Regions from separate parts of the Paenibacillus sp. FSL R7-0048 genome, predicted to be linked through region 1. Evidence: a T-box and tRNA genes for the amino acid it is inferred to sense, from the RefSeq annotation. Region 1 holds a T-box; the other holds one or more tRNA genes.
The links. The T-box of region 1 lies ahead of trpS (tryptophan--tRNA ligase). A T-box ahead of a tRNA ligase gene usually reads a tRNA of that ligase, here a tRNA-Trp.
Positions count from the first base shown of each region.

Region 2: it has a tRNA-Trp gene. The T-box ahead of trpS (tryptophan--tRNA ligase) is inferred to sense a tRNA for this amino acid. The anticodon was not compared.

Region 1 is NZ_JBBORF010000001.1:6,070,027-6,079,559, forward strand. It holds gene NSQ91_RS26870 (transglutaminase domain-containing protein) at 1-275, opposite strand, end outside; gene NSQ91_RS26875 (hypothetical protein) at 338-775, opposite strand; gene NSQ91_RS26880 (MFS transporter) at 1,046-2,233, shown strand; gene NSQ91_RS26885 (DNA primase) at 2,367-2,714, shown strand; gene NSQ91_RS26890 (SCO family protein) at 2,810-3,427, opposite strand; gene cyoE (heme o synthase) at 3,451-4,383, opposite strand; gene NSQ91_RS26900 (metal-dependent hydrolase) at 4,616-5,617, shown strand; gene NSQ91_RS26905 (hypothetical protein) at 5,723-5,911, shown strand; gene trpS (tryptophan--tRNA ligase) at 5,914-6,900, opposite strand; T-box leader at 6,964-7,203, opposite strand; gene NSQ91_RS26915 (aldose 1-epimerase) at 7,338-8,312, shown strand; gene NSQ91_RS26920 (alpha/beta-type small acid-soluble spore protein) at 8,513-8,743, shown strand; gene NSQ91_RS26925 (hypothetical protein) at 8,897-9,307, opposite strand.
Region 2 is NZ_JBBORF010000001.1:6,239,666-6,249,198, reverse strand. It holds rRNA gene NSQ91_RS27635 (16S ribosomal RNA) at 1-423, shown strand, start outside; rRNA gene NSQ91_RS27630 (23S ribosomal RNA) at 686-3,611, shown strand; tRNA gene NSQ91_RS27625 (tRNA-Asn) at 3,672-3,747, shown strand; tRNA gene NSQ91_RS27620 (tRNA-Ser) at 3,751-3,843, shown strand; tRNA gene NSQ91_RS27615 (tRNA-Glu) at 3,862-3,936, shown strand; tRNA gene NSQ91_RS27610 (tRNA-Val) at 3,992-4,067, shown strand; tRNA gene NSQ91_RS27605 (tRNA-Met) at 4,085-4,161, shown strand; tRNA gene NSQ91_RS27600 (tRNA-Asp) at 4,187-4,264, shown strand; tRNA gene NSQ91_RS27595 (tRNA-Phe) at 4,275-4,350, shown strand; tRNA gene NSQ91_RS27590 (tRNA-Thr) at 4,379-4,454, shown strand; tRNA gene NSQ91_RS27585 (tRNA-Tyr) at 4,460-4,545, shown strand; tRNA gene NSQ91_RS27580 (tRNA-Trp) at 4,552-4,625, shown strand; tRNA gene NSQ91_RS27575 (tRNA-His) at 4,649-4,724, shown strand; tRNA gene NSQ91_RS27570 (tRNA-His) at 4,768-4,843, shown strand; tRNA gene NSQ91_RS27565 (tRNA-Gln) at 4,863-4,937, shown strand; tRNA gene NSQ91_RS27560 (tRNA-Gly) at 4,944-5,018, shown strand; tRNA gene NSQ91_RS27555 (tRNA-Cys) at 5,028-5,101, shown strand; tRNA gene NSQ91_RS27550 (tRNA-Leu) at 5,116-5,194, shown strand; gene NSQ91_RS27545 (AraC family transcriptional regulator) at 5,331-6,086, opposite strand; gene NSQ91_RS27540 (BMP family ABC transporter substrate-binding protein) at 6,414-7,553, shown strand; gene NSQ91_RS27535 (ABC transporter ATP-binding protein) at 7,671-9,233, shown strand; gene NSQ91_RS27530 (ABC transporter permease) at 9,226-9,533, shown strand, end outside.

The DNA of each region.
Region 1 (9,533 bases):
TAATAAATTTGCTGCCACTGGGTCAGCTGTTTATCAGGCAGACTTATTCCTGCTGCCCAAGTCTGTACATGAGGATTGAGATAAGCCGCAGCAGGAATGGCCAGCACCAAAGAAGCTATTGTATACAGTCCTGTTCCCAGCAGACCGAATAATCTTCCGGTAGCACTTGAGAACCCTCTGCTCCAGCCTTGCAATAGTGAAAAGACTACTACCAGCAGGAGGGCGATGGAGATGATATTTGCATCACTCAGACTAGTCAACCAACCGTTTATCATATCCAATCTCCCCTTTCAGTCGCCCGCTTGCTTGTTTTGATAATGATTTAAACTGAAGCCGTTTATTGATGTTTCCGAGCTTCCTCGATAAATGTTTGTGTGGTATCAGTAATACTCCACTTCCCAAGACTAACTCCGCGGAAAGTAACCTCTACCTTATCTTCGCCAGTAGTACCTTTCACTTCAATATTCGGAGTTGTAATCGTAAATGTTCCGTCACCATTTGAAGTGTACTTCGCATCCTGCGCCTCTTTAAGCATAACCTCTTGTGCTTCCTTCTTCACCGTACTTACCGTTCCATCTGCCACCTTATTCACAGCGTTACCAATTTGGTCCATTGTCACACCACTATAGATGAATAGACCTACAACGATAATAATGACAATCGCCCATTTCAACATCGTTTTGACCAAATTAACAACCGCGAACAACAGAATGAGCGCAATAACAATAACTAACCAATTCTCTCTAATAAACTGTGACCACACCTCTGGATCCATCAACCTCACAACACCCCTATCACCTAGTTTCGTCCTAAGGATTATCTCCTCTATAGACATGACGCCAATATTAATTATTATACATGAATGCCCATCATAATTCATGGTTCCACAGCCAGAGAAAGGTATACCTGCTTATAGGAATTAAAAAAGCGGTATAAGCCCTCTCTGTCCCACGTAAAGTACAAGTAGTTGCTTAAATTTGATCTTCTTAAAATCCGCCTTCCTGCATTAATCTTTATTGTAGGTGGCTCTCGGAGGTGTTTCCCTGTGAAAACTGCGCTGTGGCTGTACCTGTTTCTTTTTCTGGCGTTTTTTGATTTACATGCACAGTATCCTATTCTAACGCCCTTTGCCATCTCTCTTGGTGCGGGACCCGCCTTTATTGGCTGGATGATGGGTATGTATTCGTTAACCCATCTTCCTGGCAATTTGCTCGCAGGCGTACTCGTCGATCGTAATGGCAGCCGCCGCTACATCGTCTTTAGCCTTGTTACTGCGGGAGCCATTCTACTGCTGCAGGCTCATGCTCAGCTTCCGTGGCATTTGCTGATGCTACGAGCAGCAAGCGGGTTCGCGCTCGCCTTCCTCTCTCCAGCGTGCATGACCTTGCTGGCTTCATTATCATCTGATGCTACTGAGCAGGGGAAATATATGTCCGGACATGGTATCGTTCATACCTTAGCTTCAGTGGTATCCCCGGCAGCGGGGGCCTTTATCGTAGCTAAAGCTGGCTATTCCGGCACCTTCACCACATTGGGATGGCTGCTTATCGCTACAGGCATCATGGCTTTTTTCAGTGTACCGGCGCCTGCCCGGCGTTTAGTACGCCCTGTAAACTCTGCAGCACCTCCTTTAAAAAAACAGGATCTTCCTTCGGTCCCTATATCCGATGCCAATCCAGTTTCCAAACGTTATTATCTGCTGCCTTTTTTCGTTTCTTGTTCACAAGGGGTTCTGTTCTTTGAACTTCCTCTATCTCAGACCGGAAGTAATAGCATTGTTTCCACAGGCATTCTTTTATCGCTCCTTAGCTTAGGGGCTTTGGTAACACTCAGTTTGTTCTTCCTGAACCGCTTTTCCCCAGGAGGAAGAATAGCCGTGGCCTTGCTAGGTATGGCCCTTTGTTTTTTTGCGCTCGCCTCACTTCACAGCATTCCCGCTTCCGTTATTCTCTTTATGCTGGGTGCAGCCAAAGGAATATTATTTCCTGCAATGGCATCGCTCTTTATTAGTCTAGGTGGACCAGGACGTATGGGACGCACCTTCTCCATGCAGTCGATAGCCATGTCACTAGGCGCATTCGCAGGCCCTGTGGCCGCAGGACAATTAAGAGCCGTTGTTTCGCCTTATTTCATTGCCTTTCTATTGCTAATGGTTGCACTATTACTGCTTCCGCCAAAAAATTCAACCAAGCTGTCTACCTACTCTTCCAAATGGAATGGGCGGGCCGCATGATTTATTGTTTTTACGACATTTCCCGGGGAATGAAGATTTTCCTGTAGAAACAGTTGTTAAAACTGCTCCTCCTTCGGTAAACTATAATGAGTCTGTAAGTTCAGACTTCATTTCCGGAGGTGATTGTCAGCAAATGTCCATTACGATTATTGTCGAAGGCAAAAACGATCGCAGCAGATTACGACGCGTGCTGGTACCGGAAGTCGAAATCCTCTGTACCTTTGGTACATTAAATACGCTCAAACTCGAGTCCCTGCGACAAAAAGTAGGAGATGGAGAAGTATATCTTTATATGGATAACGACAGTTCAGGCAAAAAAATACGCGGGATTCTCCGCGATGCCTTTCCCGATGCTGGTCACATCTATACACGCCGGGGTTATGCCGGAGTGGAAGGCACTCCAGATGAATACAATATTAATCAGCTTGAAAAAGCGGGTCTGGAAGAGTTCATCATTTACCCTGAACCCATTCCTTTTTGATTCGCGATATATTGCCTAAGAAATTAAAAACGCCTTTTTCGTTATCCTTCAATAAATGGGATTCGAAAAAGGCGTTTCTGTTATGCGGTTAGGTTCTATTCACGAGCCAATTCATTCAGCCTATCGGCAAGAAATTCAGGCGTTATGTTATCCGTATCCCCTGCGTCATACAATGCACGGAGACGATTGTCCCGATCAACCAATGCTATGCGATTGGCATGTACGAAATTTTCTTTACTATTCCCTGCAATTAGTACTTTAAAAGAATCAGTTGCCAGCTTACGAATGACTTCCTGATCCCCCCGTAAGAAGTACCAACCCTTATAATCTGCCTGGAAACGGTCCGCAAAGCTTTTAATGGCTTCACGCGTATCATTCTCTGGATCAAAAGAAATGGAGACGAACGCCGTATCTTTTCCAAAGCTGCCATCGTCGACCAGAATTTTCTGCGTCTGAGATAACAGAAACGTAGTTATAGGACATACATCCGGACATTGTGTGAAAAAAAAGTATACCAGCCGCGCTTTACCTTGTGTATCAGCCAGAGTAATCTGGTCTCCATCCACATTTTCAAGTGAAAAGTCCTGCACTTCTCCGATTACCGGCAGTTTTTCTTTTCCTAAATTCAAAGAATTAACTGCCAGATAACCAGCCATTACCAAAGCAAGCAATAGTAGAATCCAGGTCCATTTATAACGCTTAAAGGTCTGCACGGACAATAATACCCTCCCTCTTCTTAACCGTGAATCGTATTCAATACAAGTACGATCAAACTTACCGTTAGGTAGTTAATGGAGAAGAGGAAGTTCTTCTTCGCCCAGACTTCGTCATCTTTTGCTGCAAAGCCCATCAAGGTTATGATTAACCAAGCCAGGGACAGCGCTGTTGAAATCACCAGATAAAAAATGCCTGCATAATCGTAGGCGTACATTAACACTGGAATAGGCAGCAACAGTGCTACATAAGGAATCATTTGAAACTTCGTACGACGTGTTCCTTTGACTACAGGCAGCAGCGGAAATCCAGCGGCTCTATATTCTTCTTTACGTCTAATCCCGAGTGCCCAGAAATGGGGAGGTTGCCACAGAAACAACATCGCAAACATCAGCCAAGCCCCTAGATCAACTGTTCCCGTAACTGCAACGTAGCCAATTACAGGTGGCATAGCTCCAGAGATCGCACCTACTGAAGTGCTCCATGTTGATGTCCGTTTCAACCAAAGGGTGTATACTACAACGTAAACGAACATCCCTACAATCCCGAACAGACCGGCTAAAACTCCGGAAAAAGCAAATAGTACAATCAAGCCCGCAATCCCTAGCCCAATAGCATACAGCAATACGGTTTTGGGTTTCAGTCGTCCTGTAGGAAGCCCCCGATCGCGCGTTCTTTCCATCTTCATGTCCAGGTCACGGTCGAAATAGTTATTAAAAACACAGGCCGAAGCCATAACCAGCATTGTACCGAGCAGAGTCAGAACTAATCTGCCGTATTGAACATCCCAACCTGAAGCCAGCCAATATCCTGCAAAGGCAGCGATGAGGTTAGATCGGATAATACCGGGTTTTGTTACGGTAATGAAATCACGCCAACTTGCACCTTCCGGTGGAGATTTTGCAGACATAGCTGCAGAATCGGAAGAAGCTTGAAATGTTATATGATTATCCACACCAAATGATCCTCCTTCTAAACGAACTTCTAACGTTCTAGCCGAAGCACTAAATAGACTTCGCTGTTAACTTTATCATATCAAACCCGAGGAGACTTTGACAGTCATGGCACAGTATGTTCATGAATTTGACAATTACGTGACAATATTTATTTCCAGCCCGTTAATAACCTAAGCTGTATTTGGGTAATTATTAATAATGTACTTCCGAACAACAAAGGAGAACTGACCAATGGACACCGCTACACATTTAGTTATGGGCATAGGGTTAGCCGGACTTTCATTCGTAGATCCTGTCGTTGCTTCTGACCCTAAACTGGCCGGAGCCGTTATGCTGGCTACGATTTTAGGCTCACAAGCTCCTGATGCCGATACCGCATTAAGACTAAAGGACAATGCAATATATATTCGTAATCACCGGGGAATCACACACTCCTTGCCTTTTCTAATTTTGTGGCCCGCTCTGATTGCCCTAGTCTTAGGGCCTCTGTTTGGATTTACTGATTTGGCAGCTTTAAGCCATGTTGCACTCTGGGGTTTCATAGGCGTAGGCGTGCACGTCTTCTCTGATCTGTTTAACACCTATGGAACCCAGGCCGCCCGTCCATTTACTGAGAAATGGATTGCCTGGAATATCATCCACATTTTCGATCCATTTATTTTTGGCAGCCATATCGCAGCTATTCTACTCTGGATCACTGGGATTGTGCCGCCCAAACCTTTATTTATTACGCTTTATGCCTGTACCATTCTTTATTATATTTGGAGAACGGTTGTTCATGCCCGCCTTACACGAAACATCAAGCTTAAAGATATACACCATAATGCTGGTGAACGTTATATTGTAATCCCTACAATTTCACTTAAACGCTGGAACGTAGTTAAAGTGAAAAAAGACGGCAGCTATGACGTTGGACAGCTACTGAACAACCGCCTGGAATGGTTCAAACATGCGGTCTGCTCGAATCATCCCGCTGTGGAAATATCCAAGTCGCATCCAGATATTCAGTCCTTTCTATATTTCACCTCTTATGCGGTTGCCGAAGTGGAGGAGCTTCCTTCAGGATATATGGTGCGCTGGGGAGACGTTCGTTATTTACACCGCAAACAATACCCTTTTGTGGCTGTATTAGTTATGGATAACCAATATAAACCTTTAAATACTTATGTAGGCTGGCTTAGCAGTGATAAGCTCGACAAACGATTCTCCATCGACCCTGGTTCTTTACGATGAAACTGTAGACTTACTGAGAGATCTATTCTATAATCACAAAAAATCCCGGAGTATTTTATAATACTCCGGGATTCATTTTAGCAGACACGGAAAGGAAGGCTCTTAATGGGTAAAGGACTCTCACTTTGGTTCGCTTGTTCTTCTATTCTTATTCTCACTGCCGCTTCAATCGCGATCAGCTATAGCTTCTGGCTGGCACTTCTGCTTGGTTTTCTTTGCGTAATGAATATTGGCTGGGGATTTATCCTCAAAGCCAGAATTAGACGCAAACAGGAAAGCTTAAGCTCTGACTAAGATTAACGAGCTGGCAGAAAGCCCATCCGCTCTTTTACGCCATTCAACGTCTCAGCTGCAACAATACGTGCGCGTTCAGCACCTTCGGCAAGAATATCAGTGATCGCACCTGAACTGCGAATTTCATGATATCTTTGTTGCAAAGGCTCAAGTGTGGATACAACCACTTCCCCAAGATCCTTCTTAAAGCCACCATACATTTGTCCCTCATAACGATCGGCAATTTGCTGAAGGGACATTCCAGAACATTCCGAGTAAATACTCATCAAGTTACTAATCTCTGGCTTGTTAGCCGGATCAAAGATCACTTCACGTCCAGAATCAGTCGTTGCGCGGCTGATTTTTTTACGGATCACATCCGGCGAATCCAACAGGGCAATATAGCTGCCTGCATTCGGGCTGCTCTTGCTCATTTTTTTAGTGCCATCATCCAGAGACATAATGCGTGCGCCCACTTCAGGGATATACGGTTCAGGAATCGTAAAGAATTCGCCAAAACGGTTATTGAATCGGCCAGCTAAATCACGGGTCAACTCCAAGTGCTGCTTCTGATCTTCACCTACTGGCACAAGATCCGCATTATAAACAAGAATATCTGCTGCCATTAAAGAAGGATATACGAATAGGCCCGCGCCAACCGAATCCTTACCTGATGATTTATCTTTGAACTGTGTCATACGCTCAAGCTCGCCCATTGCCGTTAGCGTAGTCATGATCCAGCCCAATTCCGCATGCTGAGGCACATGAGACTGCATATATACATTCGAACGCACAGGATCAATTCCTGCCGCGATAAAGAGTGCAGCTACAGCTTCAGACTGCTCACGCAATGCCGCAGGATCTTGAGCAACGGTGATCGCATGCATATCGACAACCATAAAGAAACATTGATGATCGTCTTGCAGCTTCACAAAATTTTTCAGCGCTCCGATATAGTTACCCAAAGTTAGAGAACCGCTCGGTTGTATGCCTGACATTACTTTTTTCAACATAATATAGACCTCCGTTAGATGTGATTTCCAATTTCCGAGAACGCAAAAAAAGCCTCATCCGCAAGGGACGTGAGACCGTGGTGCCACCCTTATTCGCTGCTTAACCTTTGTATAGTCAAAGGGAAACAGCCTTAGTCTTCCGTTAACGGGGAAGATCCGGCCGGTCTACTAGGGCATCTTGCTCCCGTTCAAGCGCGGCGCTCAGGGGTCCATTCATCAGGAGTGTCCTACCGGTTCGCATCAACCACCGGCTTTCTGAAGGTGCATTTCCTGTCTACTTGTCCCCGTCATCACATTCTCATCATAATTTAATGCCTTCATCATAGAACCATAAAGAGAAGTTGTCAAATCACTTAACCACTTCCGCATAAATCTGTTATGATAAGGTTATCCATGTTCTATTCGATTACAGTTACGATAAAGGAGCATATCTCATGAAACAGGTGACCAAAGGGCAGTGGGGCGGTTATGATACTTATATTTTGCACAGCCGCGAACTGGAAGTCACGCTTTTGCCGCGACTAGGAAACAACGTGATTTCATTGTTTGATGTAAAAGAACAACGGGAAATTCTGCGGCGGCCTGATGAAAGCGATCAAGCTTTCTTTATGCAAAAACCTTACCATTTTGGCATCCCGCTCTTAATTCCACCCGGAAGAATTCGTAAAGGAAAATTTCAATTCGAGGGTACAAGTTATCAATTTGACCAGAATACCGCTGGTGACAATCATATCCATGGTCTACACCGGACTCAATCCTGGTGTGTCAGCGATATTGAAGAAGACGAGGACGGTTGTGCAGTCACTACTGAATTCCTTACTGAAGATGATCCGCACTGGATGGAGCAATTTCCCATTCCACTCAAATTCGAAATGACATTCAGGCTTCAGGATGCCCGGCTCAGCCAGACTTTAAAGGTTACAAATCTCGGCGATCATCGTATTCCCTTTGGGATCGGCTATCACACCTGGTTTATGATCGATGGAGAACCTGAACGCTGGAATCTCAAGCTGCCCGTAAACAGCATTTATGAACTAAACGATGAATTGCTCCCTAGCGGCAATCTAATTCCACTTGGTGATCTAGATTCACTAAACTCTGGAATCAACCTCCAGGGAACTAATTTTGATACTGCTCTACGTATTGGTGACAAGCAGCCCGTAGAAGCCTTGCTATTACGCGATGATGGTTATGGTCTTCGTTATACAGCTGACGAGAATCATTTCCGCCACTGGGTCCTGTATACCAAAGGTCCGGCCGATCAATTTCTGTGCATCGAACCTTACACCTGGCTCCCGGATGCTCCTAACGTTTCCGATGACCCTTCCTTCACGGGCTTGCTGAAGGTAGAACCAGGTCAAAGTCTTGAGCTGTCCACTATGCTGGAAATGATCTATCCCGAGAATTAAAGCAGATATACATTATATCGGTCTTCCCTTGCGTTTACGTAAGAGAAGGCCGATTTTTTGTGCGAGCTTAGTTATTTGGGCTTTCTACCCTTACTTTTAATCGACTAATAATTACCATCCTTAAAACCTTTCGATAGCATGCATGAATTAGCCTCTTAGCGCTCATACTATCTTCACAACGGGCGAAGGAGGTGACACACATGGGTCAAGCAGGTCAAGGTCGTAGCAGCCGTTCCAATAACCTTGTAGTTCCTCAAGCAAATGCAGCGTTGCAACAATTGAAATATGAAGCAGCACAAGAGCTTGGAGTAACGATCCCAGCTGACGGTTATTACGGGAACTACACTTCCCGCGAAACTGGTTCTTTGGGAGGTTACATCACTAAACGTCTAGTACAACTGGCAGAACAACAACTGTCCGGTCGTCAGTAACATCGTTATCTTAAGTGTTTTATCCGGCAGAGGTCTTAAAAAGCCTATTGCCGACTAGCTTTCAAACCTCTCACACTTCTTCTAGAAGCTGTGGGGGGTTTTTCTAATTTATAGCCTATAGTCCCAGCTGCAAACAATTTTTATGTAAAACGTTTAACTTAAAAATTGATCAGCACTCTCGGCGTAAGCATTACGGGGAGATCGAATCATCAGATTCGCCATATTATAATTAGACTCCAGCGTAGCATCTACGATTAGCTTGCCCTGTCTTATAGCGAATTCATAGCTGATCTCACCATGAGTCCAACGGCGTTTGTATTTCAGACTCTCCAGTGCCATTAGACGAAAAGAAGACTGCTGGCTCTCCGTTATTCCTTCCTTCACTTCTGTGAATCCACCACCCCGACCGGCTAAAGGGTGATGACGTATGCCGAATTTGCCAATGGTATTATTTCGTATTTGCACAAATACCGTACCGGAAGATAGTCCTGATAATTCCTCTTGCAGTTCCCTAAACACCAAATCCATCTGTCTTGCTAATGATAGCTGTTCTGTCTTAAGCATATCTTTCCTCCTAAAATTTTTGTGAGCTTAGCTACTTCGAGTTTTCTTCGTCTTATAAATCGAACCCTAAATATTTGGGCTAAGGGTCCGTCGCTACTGCGGGGAATGTTTGGACTTCCAGCCGCTGTTGTCTCCAAATTTCTTGAATTCTTACGCGTATAGCGGGTGAAATTCGGAGACAAAGGCAGTCGCTCCCGCTCTTACAGTTCCAAAATTCCCCTCCGCC
Region 2 (9,533 bases), 170 kb from region 1:
GTTGCCAGCAGGTAATGCTGGGCACTCTAGAGTGACTGCCGGTGACAAACCGGAGGAAGGTGGGGATGACGTCAAATCATCATGCCCCTTATGACCTGGGCTACACACGTACTACAATGGCCGGTACAACGGGAAGCGAAGCCGCGAGGTGGAGCCAATCCCATCAAAGCCGGTCTCAGTTCGGATTGCAGGCTGCAACTCGCCTGCATGAAGTCGGAATTGCTAGTAATCGCGGATCAGCATGCCGCGGTGAATACGTTCCCGGGTCTTGTACACACCGCCCGTCACACCACGAGAGTTTACAACACCCGAAGTCGGTGGGGTAACCCGCAAGGGAGCCAGCCGCCGAAGGTGGGGTAGATGATTGGGGTGAAGTCGTAACAAGGTAGCCGTATCGGAAGGTGCGGCTGGATCACCTCCTTTCTATGGAGAATCGTTCTCTGCAATGAGAACATTCAAATCGGAAGCTAAGCTTCCAAAACTCAGGTTTAGGCCTGTTACTCACTCGTTGCTCAGTTTTGAGAGTTTAAGCTCTCAAGTAAGACTTGATCCTTGAAAACTGGATACCGAAACGAATTTGCGTTTTAGAACATCTTTTAGCAACTTGTGCAAACAAGTAAATGTTATTAGTGAGATGATTCCAAAGAGAATGTCATCGTATGATATTTTCCTGCGGAAGAATCAAGGTTAAGCTAATAAGAGCACACGGAGGATGCCTAGGCGCCAGGAGCCGACGAAGGACGTGGCGAACAACGAAACTGCCTCGGGGAGCTGTAAGCAAGCTTTGATCCGGGGGTGTCCGAATGGGGAAACCCAGCTGTGGTAATTCGCAGTTACTCATTTCTGAATACATAGGAAATGTAGAGGCAGACCAGGGGAACTGAAACATCTAAGTACCCTGAGGAAGAGAAAACAATAGTGATTCCGTCAGTAGCGGCGAGCGAACGCGGAACAGCCTAAACCTAAGAGCTTGCTCTTAGGGGTTGTGGGACGTCTCACATGGAGTTACAAAGGAATATGGTAGGTGAAGAGGTCTGGAAAGGCCCGCGATAGAGGTAAAAGCCCTGTAACCTAAACTGTGTTCTCTCCGAGACGGATCCCGAGTAGTGCGGGGCACGTGAAACCCCGTATGAATCCAGCAGGACCATCTGCTAAGGCTAAATACTACCTGGCGACCGATAGTGAAACAGTACCGTGAGGGAAAGGTGAAAAGCACCCCGGAAGGGGAGTGAAATAGAACCTGAAACCGTGTGCTTACAAAAAGTCAGAGCCCTATTAATGGGTGATGGCGTGCCTTTTGTAGAATGAACCGGCGAGTTACGTTTAACATGCAAGGTTAAGCCGAGAAGGTGGAGCCGCAGCGAAAGCGAGTCTGAATAGGGCGACTTAGTATGTGGACGTAGACCCGAAACCGTGTGATCTACCCCTGTCCAGGGTGAAGGTGCGGTAACACGCACTGGAGGCCCGAACCCACGTACGTTGAAAAGTGCGGGGATGAGGTGGGGGTAGCGGAGAAATTCCAATCGAACTCGGAGATAGCTGGTTCTCCCCGAAATAGCTTTAGGGCTAGCCTCGGTATAAGAGTAGTGGAGGTAGAGCACTGATTGGGTGCGGGGTCCGCAAGGATTACCAAGCTCAGTCAAACTCCGAATGCCATATACTTATTGCCGGGAGTCAGACAGTGAGTGCTAAGATCCATTGTCAAAAGGGAAACAGCCCAGACCATCAGCTAAGGTCCCCAAGTGTGTGTTAAGTGGGAAAGGATGTGGAGTTGCACAGACAACCAGGATGTTGGCTTAGAAGCAGCCACCATTGAAAGAGTGCGTAATAGCTCACTGGTCGAGTGACTCTGCGCCGAAAATGTAACGGGGCTAAACACACCACCGAAGCTATGGCTAGATGCTTTGCATCTGGGGTAGGGGAGCGTTGTGTAGGGGTTGAAGGTGTACTGAAAAGAGCGCTGGACACTACACAAGTGAGAATGCCGGTATGAGTAACGAAAAGATCAGTGAGAATCTGATCCGCCGAAAGCCCAAGGTTTCCTGAGGAAGGCTCGTCCGCTCAGGGTAAGTCGGGACCTAAGGCGAGGCCGAAAGGCGTAGTCGAAGGACAACAGTTTGAAATTACTGTACCACCGTAATCCGCTATGAGCGATGGGGTGACGCAGGAGGGTAGTGACGCGGACTGATGGATGTCCGTCTAAGCAGTGAGGCTGATGTGTAGGCAAATCCGCACATCGTTAAGGCTGGGCTGTGATGGGGAGCGAAAATTATAGTAGCGAAGGTCATGATCTCACACTGCCAAGAAAAGCCTCTAGCCAGGAGAAGGTGCCCGTACCGCAAACCGACACAGGTAGGCGAGAAGAGAATTCTAAGGCGCGCGGAAGAACTCTCGTTAAGGAACTCGGCAAAATGACCCCGTAACTTCGGGAGAAGGGGTGCCCCGGTAGTGTGAATAGCACGAGGGGGCCGCAGTGAAAAGGCCCAAGCGACTGTTTAGCAAAAACACAGGTCTGTGCGAAGCCGCAAGGCGAAGTATACGGGCTGACGCCTGCCCGGTGCTGGAAGGTTAAGGGGAGTGGTTAGGGGTAACCCGAAGCTATGAACCGAAGCCCCAGTAAACGGCGGCCGTAACTATAACGGTCCTAAGGTAGCGAAATTCCTTGTCAGGTAAATTCTGACCCGCACGAATGGCGTAACGACTTGGGCGCTGTCTCAACGAGAGATCCGGTGAAATTTTAATACCTGTGAAGATGCAGGTTACCCGCGACAAGACGGAAAGACCCCATGGAGCTTTACTGCAGCTTGATATTGAATTTGGGTACGATCTGTACAGGATAGGTGGGAGCCGTAGAAATCGGAGCGCAAGCTTCGGTGGAGGCGCCGTTGGGATACCACCCTGATCGTATCTAGGTTCTAACCTAGTGCCCTTACCGGGTACGGGGACCGTGTCAGGCGGGCAGTTTGACTGGGGCGGTCGCCTCCTAAAGAGTAACGGAGGCGTTCCAAGGTTCCCTCAGAATGGTTGGAAATCATTCGCAGAGTGCAAAGGCATAAGGGAGCTTGACTGCGAGACCTACAAGTCGAGCAGGGACGAAAGTCGGACTTAGTGATCCGGTGGTACCGCATGGAAGGGCCATCGCTCAACGGATAAAAGCTACCCTGGGGATAACAGGCTTATCTCCCCCAAGAGTCCACATCGACGGGGAGGTTTGGCACCTCGATGTCGGCTCATCGCATCCTGGGGCTGAAGTAGGTCCCAAGGGTTGGGCTGTTCGCCCATTAAAGCGGTACGCGAGCTGGGTTCAGAACGTCGTGAGACAGTTCGGTCCCTATCTGTCGTGGGCGCAGGAAATTTGAGAGGAGCTGTCCTTAGTACGAGAGGACCGGGATGGACGTACCGCTGGTGCACCAGTTGTTCCGCCAGGAGCATGGCTGGGTAGCTACGTACGGACGGGATAAGCGCTGAAAGCATCTAAGCGTGAAGCCCCCCTCAAGATGAGATTTCCCAATTAGTAAGACCCCTTGAAGACGACGAGGTAGATAGGTTGGAGGTGGAAGTGCAGCAATGCATGGAGCTGACCAATACTAATCGGTCGAGGGCTTATCCTATACGTAGAATGCAGATTCGTTTCGGATTCAGTTTTCAGGCATCAAGCCTGGTATGAATATTCCCTGATAGCTCAGTTGGTAGAGCACTCGACTGTTAATCGAGTTGTCACAGGTTCGAGTCCTGTTCGGGGAGCCATATGGAGAGGTGTCCGAGTTTGGCCGAAGGAGCACGATTGGAAATCGTGTAGGCGCCACAAGCGTCTCGAGGGTTCGAATCCCTCTCTCTCCGCCACAAATTTATAATTAGTATGGCCCGTTGGTCAAGGGGTTAAGACACCTCCCTTTCACGGAGGTAACATGGGTTCGAATCCCATACGGGTCACCAAATTTTCACTTGATTTATCCTAGTGGACTTTGGTACAATAACAATTGTTGTTTATGGAGGCTTAGCTCAGCTGGGAGAGCATCTGCCTTACAAGCAGAGGGTCGGGGGTTCGATCCCCTCAGCCTCCACCATAACACTTTCTTACTGACGCGGGGTGGAGCAGCCCGGTAGCTCGTCGGGCTCATAACCCGAAGGCCGCAGGTTCAAATCCTGCCCCCGCAACCAATTAACTTAAGCAATTATATCTTTTGGAACCGTGGTGTAGTTGGCCTAACATGCCTGCCTGTCACGCAGGAGATCGCGGGTTCGAATCCCGTCGGTTCCGCCATTTTCATCATGGCTCGGTAGCTCAGTCGGTAGAGCAGAGGACTGAAAATCCTCGTGTCGGCGGTTCGATTCCGTCCCGAGCCACCATTTATCATCACAAAAGAATGAGTGCCATGCCGGTGTAGCTCAATTGGTAGAGCAACTGACTTGTAATCAGTAGGTTGGGGGTTCAAGTCCTCTCGCCGGCACCATCCTTGGAGGATTAGCGAAGTGGCCAAACGCATCAGACTGTAAATCTGCTCACGTGAGTGTTCGGTGGTTCGAATCCATCATCCTCCACCAGTTTTTAGGGGCATAGTTTAAAGGTAGAACAACGGTCTCCAAAACCGTTGGTGTGGGTTCAATTCCTGCTGCCCCTGCCAAGTTCTTTCTAAAGTTTAATATGGCGGCCGTGGCGAAGGGGTTAACGCACCGGATTGTGGTTCCGGCATTCGTGGGTTCGAGACCCATCGGCCGCCCCATTTACTTTAAAATGAATAATGGCAACAATATCAACTTAATATGGCGACTGTGGCGAAGGGGTTAACGCACCGGATTGTGGTTCCGGCATTCGTGGGTTCGAGACCCATCAGTCGCCCCATTTTACTTTAAAATGTTATTGGGGATTAGCCAAGCGGTAAGGCAACGGACTTTGACTCCGTCACTCATAGGTTCGAATCCTATATCCCCAGCCATTTTATGCGGACGTGGCTCAGCGGTAGAGCATCGCCTTGCCAAGGCGAGGGTCGCGGGTTCGATTCCCGTCGTCCGCTCCAAGTTTTCATGGCGCCATAGCCAAGTGGTAAGGCAAAGCTCTGCAAAAGCTTTATCCCCAGTTCAAATCTGGGTGGCGCCTCCATTTAGTTCATATGTGCCGGCGTGGCGGAATGGCAGACGCGCTCGACTCAAAATCGAGTGGGAAACCGTGGAGGTTCGAGTCCTCTCGCCGGTATCTTAAAAAGGTTTGTAAGAATGCTTTTATAAGCAATCTTACAAACCTTTTTTCTTTATGTCCTTGGGTTTACAGCAGTAAGCCGTTGAATAGAGAGTTTCTCTATTTCAACGGCTTTTTTTAATCTGATTAGTGATTAACCTGATTGATTATTAATGCGGAATGCTCGCGGGGTAAGACCTATTTCTCGTTTGAACATATTGCAGAATTGGGCATCGTTCACAAAACCTGCAGCAGCAGATACTTCAGAGATTTGCATCTGAGTATGACGTAATAGAGATTTTGCATAATCCAGGCGTTTTAACAGCAAATACCGCAGGGGTGAAGACCCGAAACGTTCTTTAAATAGATGGCGAAAACGATCGTAACTATATCCGGACATTTCTGATAGTGTTTCGACGGACAATTTATGGCGATAATGCTCATTCATATAATTAAGGACATATTGTACTCGATCTTCTGTTGGGGATTGATATCCAGAGGCACTAAGAAGCCTCATAAGATGGACGGTAATCTCGCTCATTTGTAGGTTTAGAAGCTCAGAGAATCCGTCTTGCTTGCGTGTAAACTCTGCTTTCATTCGCAGCAGGATTTGAAGAACGGTCTGATCTTTATCATCTTCATATACGCCGAGCAGATTACTCATATTAGGGTGTTCCGAGTGGAAGCCTACAAATAATACATTTGCATCCTCACGGTGGTGCTCGTCATGTTTATGATTGGGTGGCACAAGCGCGAAAGAAGAGGAGCGAAAATGGTAACTTCGTGGGCCAACATTGGTTGTCCCTACCCCCTGTAAATAATAGACTAGTTCGTAGCATTCATGCTGGTGTGGAGGGATATAAGTATTTAGCTCATGTGTGGCACTTACAATATATAGAACACGATCCATGATGATCCTCCAATACTTATGTTTTAGCCGAATCGTACAAAACAATGACCGAAATCATATAATTATTTTTAATAATATTTGTTATGATCGTATCAATAAATCCGAAAGTTCGCAACCTGACTGGCCATCTCGTTCGGAAATAAAGCGGATTATTAATAATAATGGTATTTTTATTGCTATTTTTGAGCCTAAACGTTAAATTTATTACTTTTAATGATACTTTATTTGGAAAAAAGAGAATTTCCATTTGAACCGTGAATTATACAATGGGTGAAGATGGGATTCTGCGGATTACTAACCAACTAAAATTAGGGGTGGAATAGAGTAATGAATAAAAAAGTTCTTTCTTTGTTGTTATTAATGGTGATGGTTCTGGTCACAGCATGTGGGAATAACACGTCCAATAACGGTTCTTCAACGAATACTGGATCCAAAGCGGACGAAGGCGGAGAAACAGGTGCAGGGGATAAACTCAAGGTTGTATTGCTGATTCCGGGGACACTTGGGGATAAATCATTTTTTGATTCCGCTAATAACGGCTTGCAAAAGGTTAAGGATGAACTTGGTGCAGAAATAAAGGTTGTTGAAATGGGCGTTGATAAAACGAAATGGGAGCCTACATTTAACGATATCGCTTCCGAGGATTGGGATGTAATTATTTCTGGCGGTTCTGAAATTACAGAGATGTTTAATGCAACGGCAGAATTGTATCCAGACAAAAAATTCATTAATTATGATACCGACATCGATGAAGCACCAGATAACATGTACAACATGTCTTATGCGACAAATGAAGTATCTTTCTTGGCAGGTGCCGTAGCAGCATTAGCTACACAATCGGATATGCCGAATGCTACCCCTGAGAATGTGATTGGGTTTGTCGGCGGTATGGATATTCCGGGGATTAATGCTTTCTTGGTCGGTTATATTCAAGGTGCTCAGTACGTTGATCCTGATGTAAAAGTGGCTGTGTCGTACGCTGGTGATTTTGTTAACCCGGCAAAAGGTAAGGAGCTGTCTCTAATTCAATATAACTCCGGTGTGGATGTTATTTTTAACGTGGCTGGGGGTACAGGTCTTGGGATCTTTGACGCAGCTAAAGAGAAGAAAAAATATGCAATCGGTGTAGACTCCGATCAGGCAATGTTGATTAACGATACGGATAGTGAAAAAGCAAATCTAATCGTTACTTCATCTATTAAAAAGATTGATACGGCTATTCTAGGTGCAGTGAAGAGATTGCAAGAGGGTACGCTAGAAATGGGCAAACGTGATGTATTGAGCTTTGTAGATGATGGTGTAGGTATTGCTGAGAATGATATTTATAAAAATGTATTCCCGGCTGATCTTCAGGCCAAGGTTGAAGAAGTGAAGCAAAAGCTGATCAATAAAGAAATTAAAGTGGATAATGCGATGGGGATGGAAACCGCAGAGGTAGAAGCTATTCGTAACGCAGTTAAGCCTTAAGCTTTAAATCTTAAGATCAGCTCTATAGAGATAAACCTACAGTTGGAGATTCTTCTAGTCAGGGGAATTCCAGCTGTATATTTTTGCAGACCTCCAAGTTGAAAGGCGTTGAGACCTATGTACACAGCTCTGCTGGAAATGCGGGGAATTACCAAGGTATATCCCAATGGCGTCGTTGCAAATAAAGACGTGCATTTTTCTTTACGTGAGGGAGAAATACATGCGATTGCAGGTGAGAACGGTGCTGGTAAATCGACTTTAATGAAGATTATGTTCGGCATGGAAGAGCCAAGTGAAGGCGAGATCTATATCAAGGGTGAAAAAGTAAAGCTGCAATCCGCTCAGGACGCCATTGATAGAGGCATCGGCATGGTCCACCAGCATTTCATGTTGGTACCTTCTTTTACGGTGGCAGAGAATATGGTGCTGGGTATGGAGCCGCGCAGAGGAGTTGGCATTAATTATGCCGAGGCTGTGCGCATGACGGAAGAGACCGCAAGGAAATACAATCTGGCCGTGGATCCAAAGGCAAAAGTAGAGGATCTTACAGTTGGGATGAAGCAAAAGGTTGAGATTCTTAAGGCGCTGCTGCGTGGTGCGAAGATTCTGGTGCTTGATGAGCCAACTGCGGTGTTGACTCCACAGGAAACAGAGGAATTGTTCCGCGAGCTTAAGCAATTAAGGGAACAGGGGCATACGATAGTTTTTATTTCGCACAAATTAAAGGAAGTCAAAGCGATTTGCGACAGAATTACGATTATGCGCAGCGGCCGTAGTGAAGGTGTTTTTCAAACACAGGATGTGACAGAACAGGAAATCTCGCGATTAATGGTCGGCAGAGATGTCGTGCTGAAATATGACAAAGAGATTCTGGCTGTTAGTGAGCCAGTACTAACGGTGCAGGGACTCGGTGTGAATGATGCAGATGGCAAAGCATTATTGTCGGATATCAATTTTGCGGTACGTGGTGGGCAGATCGTTGGGATTGCTGGTGTAGAAGGCAACGGGCAGACACAGCTCATTGAAGCTCTTACAGGTAGCTTGAGAGGTGTCTCAAGTCAGGGTTCTGTACTAGTGAAGGGAAAGGATATCCGTGAATCGGATATTTTGGATATTCGTAAGCTAGGCGTTTCCTATATACCGGAGGATCGGATGCGGCAAGGGATCGCTAGTGAGGCAAGCATAGCTGATAATCTGCTATCTACTCAGTATCGTACAAAAGCAATGAATAAAGGTCTTTTTTTGAATGGCTCACGAATTGCCAAGCTAGCAGTATCCCTTGTAGAGGAATTTAAAGTCCGCTGTTCAGGACCTTCTCAGCCCATAGGAATGTTGTCAGGTGGTAACATGCAGAAGGTAGTCGTAGCTAGAGAGTGTTCGACTGAACCGCAGCTGCTTATTGCAGAACAGCCGACACGGGGTGTGGATATAGGCGCAGCCCAGTTCATACATCAAAAGTTGTTGGAATTACGTTCAGACGATTGCGCGATTTTGCTAGTGTCGGCAGATTTGAATGAGATCTTGGAGATCAGCGATAGTCTGTTAGTAATGTACGAGGGTAAGATTGTTGCCTTTTTCGAGGAGCCATCTAAGGTTAGTGAGGAAGAATTAGGTCTTTATATGCTGGGGATTCATCGACAGGACGAGGAGCACATCGGGAGGGCCGTAAATCATGTTTAAAGTTAAATATTTTGAGTACATTCGGACATCGGCGGTAATCGTTATTGCACTCGCTATTGCCTTTCTGATCATCTCTTTGGTCAGTAATCAGCCTGTGAAGACGATTGGTATATTCCTATTAGAGCCGTTATCCAGTAAAGGTCATATTGGTAATGTGATTGAGATGGCGATTCCGCTCATGTTCACTGGGTTGGCAGTATCCTTGTTGTTTCGAGCCAATATGTTCAACCTGGGAGCTGAAGGGATTTTCTATTTCTCCGGTGTTGTAACTTCCGTATTGGCTATTCATTTAACGCTGGA